DNA from 2 places in the Enterococcus italicus genome. Region 2 is predicted to be linked to the other one. Evidence: predicted binding sites of a transcription regulator. Region 2 holds the regulator's gene; the other holds the start of a gene.
What was found. The regulator HrcA, encoded in region 2, represses chaperone genes, less so after heat shock. The targets are predictions, from matches to a motif close to TTAGCACTCNNNNNNNNNGAGTGCTAA.

Region 1 (5,530 bases), 270 kb from region 2:
GTACTAATTGTAGCGCAACGCGTAGGAACTATTCGGCATGCGGATAAAATTATTGTCTTAAATGAAGGCCAGGTTGTTGGTACGGGAACACACGAAGAGTTATTAGAGACGTGTCCTGTCTACTACGATATTGCATCATCGCAATTGACAGAGGAGGAGTTGAAAAAATGAAAGGTTTAAAATCTCTTATGCGGTTGTTCCGTTATTTGAATCCGTATAAGGTTCGTTTCATCATGGTGTTACTCCTTACGTTTGTCAGTGTTGCTGCCAATGCCGTCTTGCCATATGTTATTGGGTTACCCACATCTTCTATGGCAAAAAGCATTTTGAACGGGCAAGCAGTTCAATTCGCTGAGATTCGAAAATTTTTGGTGTGGATTCTGTTGGTGGGCTTTACATATGGAATTTCCCAATTATTAGCAGGTGTCTTTATGACAACTGTCGTGCAAGCGTCGATGAATGACTTACGCCAAGAGATTGATCAAAAAATTAATCGCTTGCCTGTCTCTTACTACGATCGGCAAAAGCAAGGAGATATTCTATCTAGAGTGACCAATGACGTTGATGCCGTGGGTGGTGCGTTGCAACAAGCATTTATCGGTATTGTCAATGCGATTTTGAGTTTGACTTTTGCGGTGGGCATGATGTTTTACATTCAGCCACTGATGGCGAGCATTGCTTTAATAATGATTCCTGTATCGTTTTTGATTTCAAAAACAATTGTCAAAAAATCACAGAAATACTTCAATGAAATGCAACAATCTCTAGGAGCGATGAATGGCTATGTTCAAGAAAATATGACAGGCTTTAGCATCTTAAAAATGTATGGACGTGAAGCACAAACGATGGCCGGTTTTCACCAAGTCAATCATCGCTTGCGTCGATATGGCTTTCGGGCGACCGTCATTTCAGGCTTAATGATGCCATTGGTACAATTAACTGCCTACTTGACTTATATCGTGATGGCAGTCATGGGAATTCGCTATGTGATTGTCGGGACCTTATTAGTCGGGCAGCTACAAGCGTTTATTCAATACATCTGGCAAGTGAGTCAGCCTTTAGGAAATATTACCCAATTATCGGCCTTGCTACAAAGTGCTTCTGCGGCATCAAACCGGGTGTTTAGCTTTTTAGATGAAGCAGAGGAATCGATTGAAGCAGAAACGAAGCACTTTATCCATCCTGTGCAAGGTGAAGTTGTCTTTGAGAATGTTTCTTTCTCTTATTCGCCAGACAAGCCATTGATTCAGTCCTTTGATCTACACGTTAAACCAGGTCAAACCGTCGCGATCGTTGGTCCGACTGGCGCCGGTAAAACGACGTTAATTAATTTACTGATGCGCTTTTATGACGTCACTGACGGTGCGATAAAAATTGATGGCATCGATACACGTCATGTCTCTCGGAAAGAAGTGCGGTCTTTGTTCGGCATGGTGTTACAAGATGCTTGGTTATATGAAGGAACGATTGCTGAAAACATTCGCTTCGGTCGTTTAGACGCGTCGGACTATGAAGTGGTGGATGCTGCCAAATCAGCAAATGTGGATCATTTTATTCGGACCATGCCAAATGGATATGAAATGATGATCAATGCAGAAGGAGAAAATGTCTCACTCGGTCAAAAACAATTACTGACGATTGCACGAGCGATGGTTGCCAACCCAAAAATCTTAATTTTAGATGAAGCGACGAGCTCTGTAGATACACGCCTTGAAAAATTAATTCAAACCGCGATGGACACCATGATGAAAGGGAAAACGAGTTTCATTATCGCCCATCGCCTATCAACGATTCGTTCGGCTGATTTGATTTTAGTGTTAAATAAAGGGCGCATCGTCGAGCAAGGGACACACGAGACGTTATTGGCAAGCAAAGGATTTTACAGTGAATTGTATAATAGCCAATTCGCTGAAGAAGAATAAAGAAAGAAGGAATCAGTGATGACGTTTTTTATTGGTAAAGGGGCAGTCGTAGTCGGAGACATTACACTTGGAGAAGATAGCAGTGTTTGGTTTAATAGTGTCATTCGCGCAGATATGCAACCCGTGACAATCGGGGCTGAGACCAACATCCAAGATGGTACGATTATTCATGTCGGAGATAACCATCCGACGATCATCAAAGAGCACGTGACAGTCGGCCATCAATGTATGATTCATGGCTGTACGATTGAAAAAGGAGCACTAATTGGTATGAGTTCAATTTTGCTAGATGGTGCGATAATTGGTGAAAATAGCCTTATTGGTGCGGGGTCGCTCGTTACAAAAAATACCGTCATTCCACCGAATTCATTGGCATTTGGTCGACCTGCAAAAGTCATTCGCGAACTGACCGCAGAGGAAATTGCTGCCAATCACGCAAACACAGATCATTATGTTCAGTTATCCAAAAAATTCTTAGCCAATCGCTATCAAGAATTGTCTTAAACTCGTGACAGAAATAGCTTTAGTCTAGATGAAAACAAACAACCCACGAAAATCGATTTTCGTGGGTTGTTTCGTTTATAACGTAGCTTGGAAAAATAGCGATTATTTTTTGTTGACTAAGATTTGGTCAATCAAACCGTAGTCTTTGGCTTCTTGAGCAGTCATGAAGTTGTCGCGATCGGTGTCTTTTTCGATAACTTCTAGCGGTTGACCAGTGCGTTCTGCTAAAATATTGTTTAAGCGTTCGCGTGTTTTTAAGATGTGGCGAGCTGCAATCTCAATTTCTGTCGCTTGACCTTGTGCACCACCAAGCGGTTGATGGATCATAATTTCAGCGTTTGGTAGAGCAAAGCGTTTGCCTTTTTTACCAGCTGTTAATAGAAAGCTACCCATTGATGCAGCCATACCCATTACAATTGTTTGAACGTCTGCTTTGACAAAATTCATTGTGTCATAAATGGCCAAGCCAGCCGTTACGCTTCCACCAGGCGAATTGATGTATAAGTAGATGTCTTTTTCAGAGTCTTGTGCATCTAAAAAGAGTAATTGCGAAATGATGGAGTTTGCTAAGTCGTCAGTTACTTGACCGCTTAACATAATGATACGATCTTTTAATAGACGAGAATAGATATCATACGCTCTTTCTCCTCGTGATGATTGTTCGATAACTGTTGGAATTAAATTCATGGAAAACTCCTCCTTAAATTCTATAAAGTCAGTGTAGCACATTGAGTTATGAAAACCTAAAAGTAAGTATACACAAAAGGTCAATAAAGGTCAAATAAAAGATTCGACGGAAAATGATACTAAAAAAAAGGGAATAATGCTAAAATGAAAGACAAAGGTTGAGGAGGTTTTTCTATGACTTATTTTTTCATTGGTCTATTGGGTGTGCTCGTTGGCGCAGCAATCGTCATGTTCACATTCAATTTGCGGATACGATATGATGAGCAAAAAGAAAAATATCGTCGCGAGATGGAGCACAAAGTAAAGGAAATCGAAACACTTGTTTTATTAAATAAAAAAATTATTGAAATTCTTGAAAAAAGAATTGTGATGATGGACAAGTACGTTAGTTTCGATGCTTTTGACGATTGTTATATCACTGTCGATGATTATATTTACTTGCAATCATTTGCCGCACAAAATAGCTTTTATTTACCGAATTATTTTATAGAAGAATTCTTCAAAAAGATTGCGACCCGTAAAGTTGTGTTGTCAGCAGAAGAGACCGTTCAAGTCGGTGGCTACACATTTAAAGGCGGCCGCGTATTAATGGAACAATTCTCCGATAAAATCAAAGAAATGGTATACGAACGTAAGGTTCAGTTAAAGAAAGAAACGGACAAACCGTTTACGTATTTTTCTAATCCTTTATAGACTAACCAGCGAAGTCGCCTCAGACGTTTTAGTCAGATGTTGCGACTTCGTTTTTCTACTAGAAAAAATGTTTTGAGAGGACAAATATGGAAACACCAGAAAAAAAACAAAAAGTAATCGTCATCGTTGGGCCGACAGCAGTCGGTAAGACAGCCCTAAGTATTGAGTTAGCTCAAGTATTGCAAGGAGAAATTATCAGTGGCGACTCGCTGCAGGTCTATCGTGGGTTAGACATTGGTACGGCAAAGGCCACTGATGATGAGCAAGCTAAGGCTAGACACCATTTGATTGACATTAGAGAGTGGCAAGAGTCTTATTCAGTAGCAGATTTTCAACAAGAAGGACGTGCGGCAATCGCTGCGATTACCAAGCAAGGCAAGATACCGATCATCGTAGGCGGTACGGGTCTTTATATTCAAGCGTTGTTATATGATTTTAAACTAGGCAATGAAGGGGAACTGTCGCAAGAGCAACAAGCAAAAGTCCGCCAGCTAGAAGCAAGCAGTGCTCAATGGTCAAATCAGGAGTTATGGGAACAATTATCCGAGCGAGACCCACTCGCTGCCGAGCAGATTCATTTTAATAATCGTCGCAAAGTACTCCGAGCACTAGAAGTGATGCTGACGACGGGCCATAGCATCACCACACCAAAAGAAATACCGGTTGCGTTGTATGATTATTTTTTAATTGGTTTGACGACAGAGCGCGCTGTGTTATATGAGCGTATCAACCAGCGCGTGGTGATGATGGTCCAACAAGGCTTAATCGAAGAGGCAAAAAGGTTCTTGACTGCTCCTAATGTGCAGGCAATTCAAGGAATTGGCTACAAAGAATGGTTGCCTTATTTTCATGAGGAGGCGACTCTTGATGAGACTGTGGCACTCATTCAGCTGCATTCACGTCGTTACGCTAAGCGTCAGCTCACTTGGTTTCGTAATCGTATGGCGCCTTATTGGCTTGACTTATTGACCCACCCTGAAGAAAAAATAACCTTATTGAAAAAACTAGAAGATTGGAGGAACAATGCCGAATGATTAGTAGAGAAAAAGTCATGTTAGTTGGTGTGGAAACCGAAGAAAACTACCGTCAATTTGATTCATCGATGCAAGAGCTGGTTCAGCTCGCGAAGACAGCAAATGGGGAAATCATTGGTACGATTACCCAAAAACGAGCGACTGTCGACCGCCAATCCTTGATTGGTAAGGGAAAGCTTCAAGAGTTGCATCAATGGGTGGATGCAGAAGAAATTGACGTGGTCATTTTCAACCAAGAATTGTCACCTCGGCAACAACAAATTATTAGCCAAGAGCTTGGTGTATTGGTCCTTGATCGCGTACAGTTGATTTTAGATATTTTTGCGCTCCGTGCCCGATCAAAAGAAGGGAAACTACAAGTCGAACTAGCACAATTAAATTATTTGTTGCCTCGCTTAGTAGGTCAAGGTACATCGATGTCTCGACTAGGTGCTGGGATTGGTACAAGAGGGCCAGGGGAGACAAAATTAGAAACAGATCGTCGTCATATTCGAGATCGAATCGCCAAAATCAAGCGGGAATTAAAGCAAGTAGCAGCCCATCGAGAGCGTACACGCTCCCGCCGAAAACAGCAAGCGACAGTACAAATCGGACTGATTGGCTATACCAATGCCGGTAAATCGACCGTCTTGAATCGGCTCACGGCAGCAGATACGTATGAACAAGATCAATTATTTGCCACACTTGATC
Region 2 (5,530 bases):
CCTTGGATCGCAGCACCCATCGCAACCACTTCATCTGGGTTTACAGATTTATTTGGTTCTTTACCAGTTTCTTTACGTACTGCTTCAACAACAGCTGGAATACGTGTTGATCCACCAACTAGAATTACTTCGTCGATTTCTGATTGTGAAAGACCAGCATCTTTTAATGCTTGACGGACTGGAACTTTAGTACGTTCTACTAAGTCGGCTGTTAATTCATCAAATTTCGCACGAGTTAACGTCATTTCTAAGTGAAGAGGTCCTGCTGCGCCAGCTGTAATAAATGGTAAGCTGATTTGCGTGCTTGATACACCTGATAAATCTTTTTTCGCTTTTTCAGCAGCATCTTTCAAACGTTGTACAGCCATTTTATCTGAGCTTAAGTCAATGCCGTTTTCTTTTTTGAATTCAGCAACCATGTGGTCAATAATTTTGTTATCAAAGTCATCCCCACCTAGATGGTTATCACCCGCTGTCGATAATACATCAAAGACGCCATCACCTAATTCAAGAACAGAAACGTCAAAGGTACCACCACCTAAGTCAAATACTAGGATTTTTTCGTCGCGATCCGTTTTATCTAAACCATAAGCTAATGCTGCAGCAGTTGGTTCATTTACGATACGTTCAACTTCTAAGCCAGCAATTTTACCTGCGTCTTTCGTTGCTTGACGTTGTGCGTCGTTAAAGTAAGCAGGAACAGTAATAACTGCTTTTTCAACTTTTTCACCTAAGTAATCTTCAGCAAAACCTTTGATGTATTGTAGAATCATTGCTGAAACTTCTTGAGGTGTATAAGATTTTCCTTCAACTTCAACTTTGTAGCCAGCTTCGCCCATGTGGCGTTTGATTGATGAAATCGTGTTAGGGTTTGTCACTGCTTGACGTTTTGCTACTTCACCTACTTGAATTTCACCATTTTTAAATGACACAACAGATGGCGTTGTTCTATTTCCTTCTGGGTTTGTAATAATTTTTGCTTCTCCGCCTTCTAATACGGCAACAGCAGAGTTCGTTGTACCTAAGTCAATACCGATAATTTTAGTCATAATAGATTCTCTCCTCTTCTTTTATCTCTTTATTATTGAGCAACAATGACCATACTTGGTCGTAAGACGCGGTCATATAATTTGTAACCTTTTTGAAGTTCTTCAACAATTGTATCAGCCTCTTGGCCTTCTTGCGCTGGCACCGTTTGGACTGCTTGATGAAGAGTTGGATCAAATGCTTCACCTTTTGCTGGGATTTCTTCAATTCCTTCTTCTTTTAAGGCGTGACGCAAGCTTTCGAGTACCATTTCAACACCTTTTTTTAGGTTTTGGCTGTGCTCATCTTTGGCCTCGATTGCCATCGCTCGTTCCAGATTATCTAATGCTGGTAAGACTTTTTTTGCTAAGTCTTGTGAACGATATTTTTGCAATAATTCACGTTCATTGCGATTACGAGAAGTAATGTTGGCAATTTCAGCTGAAGCTCTTAGAAATTTGTCTTCCATTTGGTCGACTTGTTTCTTCAAGTCTTCCACTTCAGCTAAGATGGGATCGACTTCTTCAGCAATTGCTTCTTCTGTCGCATCCACTTGTTGCTCGTCGTTAGTTTCGGGTAACTCTTGCTCTTGTGCTTCTTGTTTGTTTTCTTCTGTCACTATACAAACTTCCTTTCCAATATTATTGAATCATTCTAATTCTTGGTAATACCCATTTAGTTTCTGAGAAAGTTCTTTACTGAATGTATCCAATAATCCATACATTTTTGAATACGGCATACTTGTCGGACCAATTAATGCAATCGTACCTAAGCCATGATCTTTTATCGAGTAGTTGGCTTGAATCAAACTCATATTATGAAGCATCTTAACCCCTATCTCATCACCGACTCGAATTTGAATATCTCCTTCTCTGGATGAGAACAGCTTGGTTAATTGCTCCGAGTTCTTCATGAATGAGTACATGGATTTGATGGCTCGTGAATCAAGGGTTGTTTCATAATCCAAAAGATTCATCCGTCCACCGACATATACTCGTTCTTCAAACGCCTTTCCTAATACATGCTCGAAAAAGTCTAAAATGCCATCTGTCGTTTGAAAATAACGACTCATGGTCATTGGTATTTCAGTCCGCAAGCGCTGATAGACAGTCCATAATGATTCATTAACCATGCGGTCATTGATAATTTGGACAATTTTCTCAACATCCGTTGACTGAAATGTTGCTGGTATTGTGTAGACTTGACTTTCAACATTGCCTTTATCTGTCACAATAATCGCGACAATTTGACGATTGTTCAATGGGACAATTCGAAATCCCGTCAACATTCGATCTGTTAAGTTTGGCCCTACCGATAAAGCAGTGTAGTTGGTCAGTTTTGACAAAACAGTAGCCGCATATTGAATCACATCATTTATTTCGTGGAACTCACGATTCAATCCACGTCTAATCTGCTCAACATCCCCTTTTGAAGAAGTCATCGGCTCCAATAGATGATTGATGTAATAACGATACCCTTCAATCGAGGGGACACGTCCCGAAGAAGAATGTGTCTTGGTTAGTAAGCCAAATTCTTCTAGAGCCTTCATCTCATTTCGAATTGTTGCAGAACTCGCTTCAATTCCCGATTCCATCAACTTTTTTGAACCAACCGGAATTTCATTTTCGGTATAGCTCTGGATGATAAGACGCAAAATATCTTGTTGTCTCTTCGTTATCATGTCATCACCCCTTGTTAGCACTCGATATATCTAAGTGCTAATACGATTATAAATATACCACATCTCTATAGAATGTCAAGAGATTGCCCTTAAAAAATTAGCACTCTTAACAAAAGAGTGCTAATCGATTTTTTTATTCTATTTTATACTGTTCGCTGCATCAATTTATCTCCTTGTCTAGCAAAAATTGCTCAAAGACATCATTTCCGACATACATTCCTTGCTTTGTTAGAGCGACGTGTTGATCATCTGTTAGTAACCAGCCTTTTGCTACAAGACTGGTCACGACATCTCCATAGATTCCATCAAACGATTGGCCAAATTTTTTTTCAAATGCCTTCTTTGATACACCAGCTAACTTTCGTAAACCTAAAAATAATTCTTCTTCTATTTGTTCTTTTCTTAACACAGACTCACTCTGATAGATTGGTAATGTTCCTTCGCGTAAAGGCTTCAAATAATGCTGGATTGGCCCAAAATTACGATATCTCTTTTGATCAACATAGCCACTTGCCCCCGCACCAAAACCGTAATACTCCTCATTGTCCCAATACATTAGATTGTGCTGAGATTCATATCCCGGTGTAGCAAAATTACTAATTTCATATTGAAATTTGCCCGCCTTGGTCATCGCGTCAATTGTCTCTTCAAACATTTGCAACTCGACTTCCTGTGAAGGTAGGACCATATTACCTTTTCTCATCCAATTCATAAACATTGTTTTATTTTCCAAAATCAAGGAATAAAGCGAATAATGGGGCAAATCAAAGGTCAGTGCTTGCGTTAGTGTTTGGCGAAAATTATCCAGTGTCTGTCCAGGTAGGGCATAAATCAAATCAATACTCACATTCGAAAAACCCTTCGCTTCCAATAAATGCAAAGTTTCTGTCACATCTTGCGCCGAATGTTTCCGACCGATTTTTTTTAATAAGCGATCATCAAAGGATTGTACGCCCATCGATACGCGATTTACGCCATAATTTTGGATGATTGCCAACTTTTCCTCCGTCAAATCGCCTGGGTTAGCTTCAATCGTAAATTCTTTGGTGTCTGCTAGCGATACTCGCTCGGTAATTCCCGCTAACAGCTTATCAAGTTGGGTGGCCGTTAAAGATGTTGGTGTACCTCCGCCAATATAGATTGTCGGAAAAGAGGTAGTTTTATTTTTTGTTCCCCATTCAATTTCGTCAAGTAAACGATCAACATATTCATCTACTGGCTGCCCTTCAAGAAATACTTTGTTGAAATCACAGTAATAACAGATGTGTTCACAAAATGGGATATGGATATACATTGATTTTTGTTTGTTGGTGTTCATTATGCCATTCCTTTGGTCTTATTTGCACAGAAAAAGAGAAAGCCATTTGACTTTCTCAAATTTTGCTACTTTCTTTATTGGAACCTAGTGTACCATTAATCACGCAGATAATCGAATGATTGGAATTTTTTAGTTCGTCAAGCTCAATACATGCCGTAATTCTTTGACTGTTTCTTTGTTACCTGTAAAAATCAGGTGATCACCCAGTTCGATAACCGTATTTCCACGGGGGGCAATGAATTCATTGTTGCGGTAAATACGACTGATTGTAATTGCTTCAATAAATGGCAATGATTTGATAGGAATCCCTGTGTATCGACGATTGTTTACCGATACTTCATATAGTCCTGACTCCGTATCCGTCAGCATTTTCAGTGTAGATGGTGAGTCGATCATTTCCCTTAGTAAACTAATATTTACATCAAAGGTATTAAACAACTCCGCCCCCTTGGCTTGAAGCTGCTCGTACTTCGTATCAGTTAAGTCATGTGACTCTAAGCGGACAATCACTCGTGGGACTTCATATTTCGCTGCAAGCTGAGCCATTTCATAATTAATGGCATCGTCACGATACCCAAGTACCAATACATCAGCATCGAAGATTTGTTTGTCAAACAATGTCTGTTCTTCGCGATTTTCCAAAAATAAGACATGATCCATCGCACTGCGAAACGTTTCATAATGCTCGCGATCGTCCGTCACCATTTGAATATCATACCAGCCTTTTGCAAGTTGTTGAGCAACAGGGATTGTTAGCACATTGGTGCCAAAAAAAGTCACTTTGGTTAATTGTTCTTCTTCTTCGGTAGATTGGTAAAATTTATTAAAGAAAATAGGTGCAAGAATACAACAAAGGACCGCCGCTAACGTAAATTCGCCTACTTGGACTTCCGTAATTTGATCCAAATGTGCTGCTACCTCTAGCGTTGGTAACACCAACGTAATAGTTGTCGCAGAAATACATGCGCCGGCCAGTGCATTGGTGCGATTGAAGGACTTTTGCATAGTAAAAAAGAGCCCTGCTTTGGCTACCATAAAACAAACAAATAATAATAAAATCATTAACCATGCTTCTGGTTGGATAAGCAGACTTCTTAGCTCCAACTTGGCCCCGGTCATAATAAAGAATACTGGAATAAAAAAGCCATAGCCGACTGAGGTTAACTTCTCTTGCGTACTTTCACTTGGTTGCAAGAGCTTCATCACAATCCCGGCCAAAAATGCCCCTAAAATATTTTCTGCACCGACTGTTTCAGCCACAGTAACCAAAGTAAAGACGATAAAAAATGCCAAGCGGATATCGAGTTGCGTCGTCGATTTATCAACCTTTGCAAAAAAATCATAAATCCCACGAAAACGCCACAGTAACAGGATGGCTACCAAGAAAATCACTAGTATCAGCCAGATTTGCTCCGACTGTCCGCCATTCAATGCAGCATATGCCGATAAGGCAAGCAAAGGAATGATTTCACCTAAAACGGCAATTAGCAATAGCGTTTGTCCAT

Region 1: clpP (ATP-dependent Clp endopeptidase proteolytic subunit ClpP) is a predicted target of HrcA. The motif match lies at 3,147-3,173, and genes of this name have one in related genera.

What each region holds. Positions count from the first base shown of each region.
Region 1 is NZ_JAMRVB010000001.1:389,858-395,387, forward strand. Features, by position in the region: gene NE257_RS01805 (ABC transporter ATP-binding protein) at 1-171, shown strand, start outside; gene NE257_RS01810 (ABC transporter ATP-binding protein) at 168-1,922, shown strand; gene NE257_RS01815 (gamma carbonic anhydrase family protein) at 1,941-2,426, shown strand; gene clpP (ATP-dependent Clp endopeptidase proteolytic subunit ClpP) at 2,529-3,113, opposite strand; gene NE257_RS01825 (hypothetical protein) at 3,288-3,806, shown strand; gene miaA (tRNA (adenosine(37)-N6)-dimethylallyltransferase MiaA) at 3,893-4,840, shown strand; gene hflX (GTPase HflX) at 4,837-5,530, shown strand, end outside.
Region 2 is NZ_JAMRVB010000001.1:663,721-669,250, reverse strand. Features, by position in the region: gene dnaK (molecular chaperone DnaK) at 1-1,049, opposite strand, end outside; gene grpE (nucleotide exchange factor GrpE) at 1,082-1,648, opposite strand; gene hrcA (heat-inducible transcriptional repressor HrcA) at 1,676-2,707, opposite strand; gene hemW (radical SAM family heme chaperone HemW) at 2,868-4,025, opposite strand; gene NE257_RS03220 (cation:proton antiporter family protein) at 4,155-5,530, opposite strand, start outside.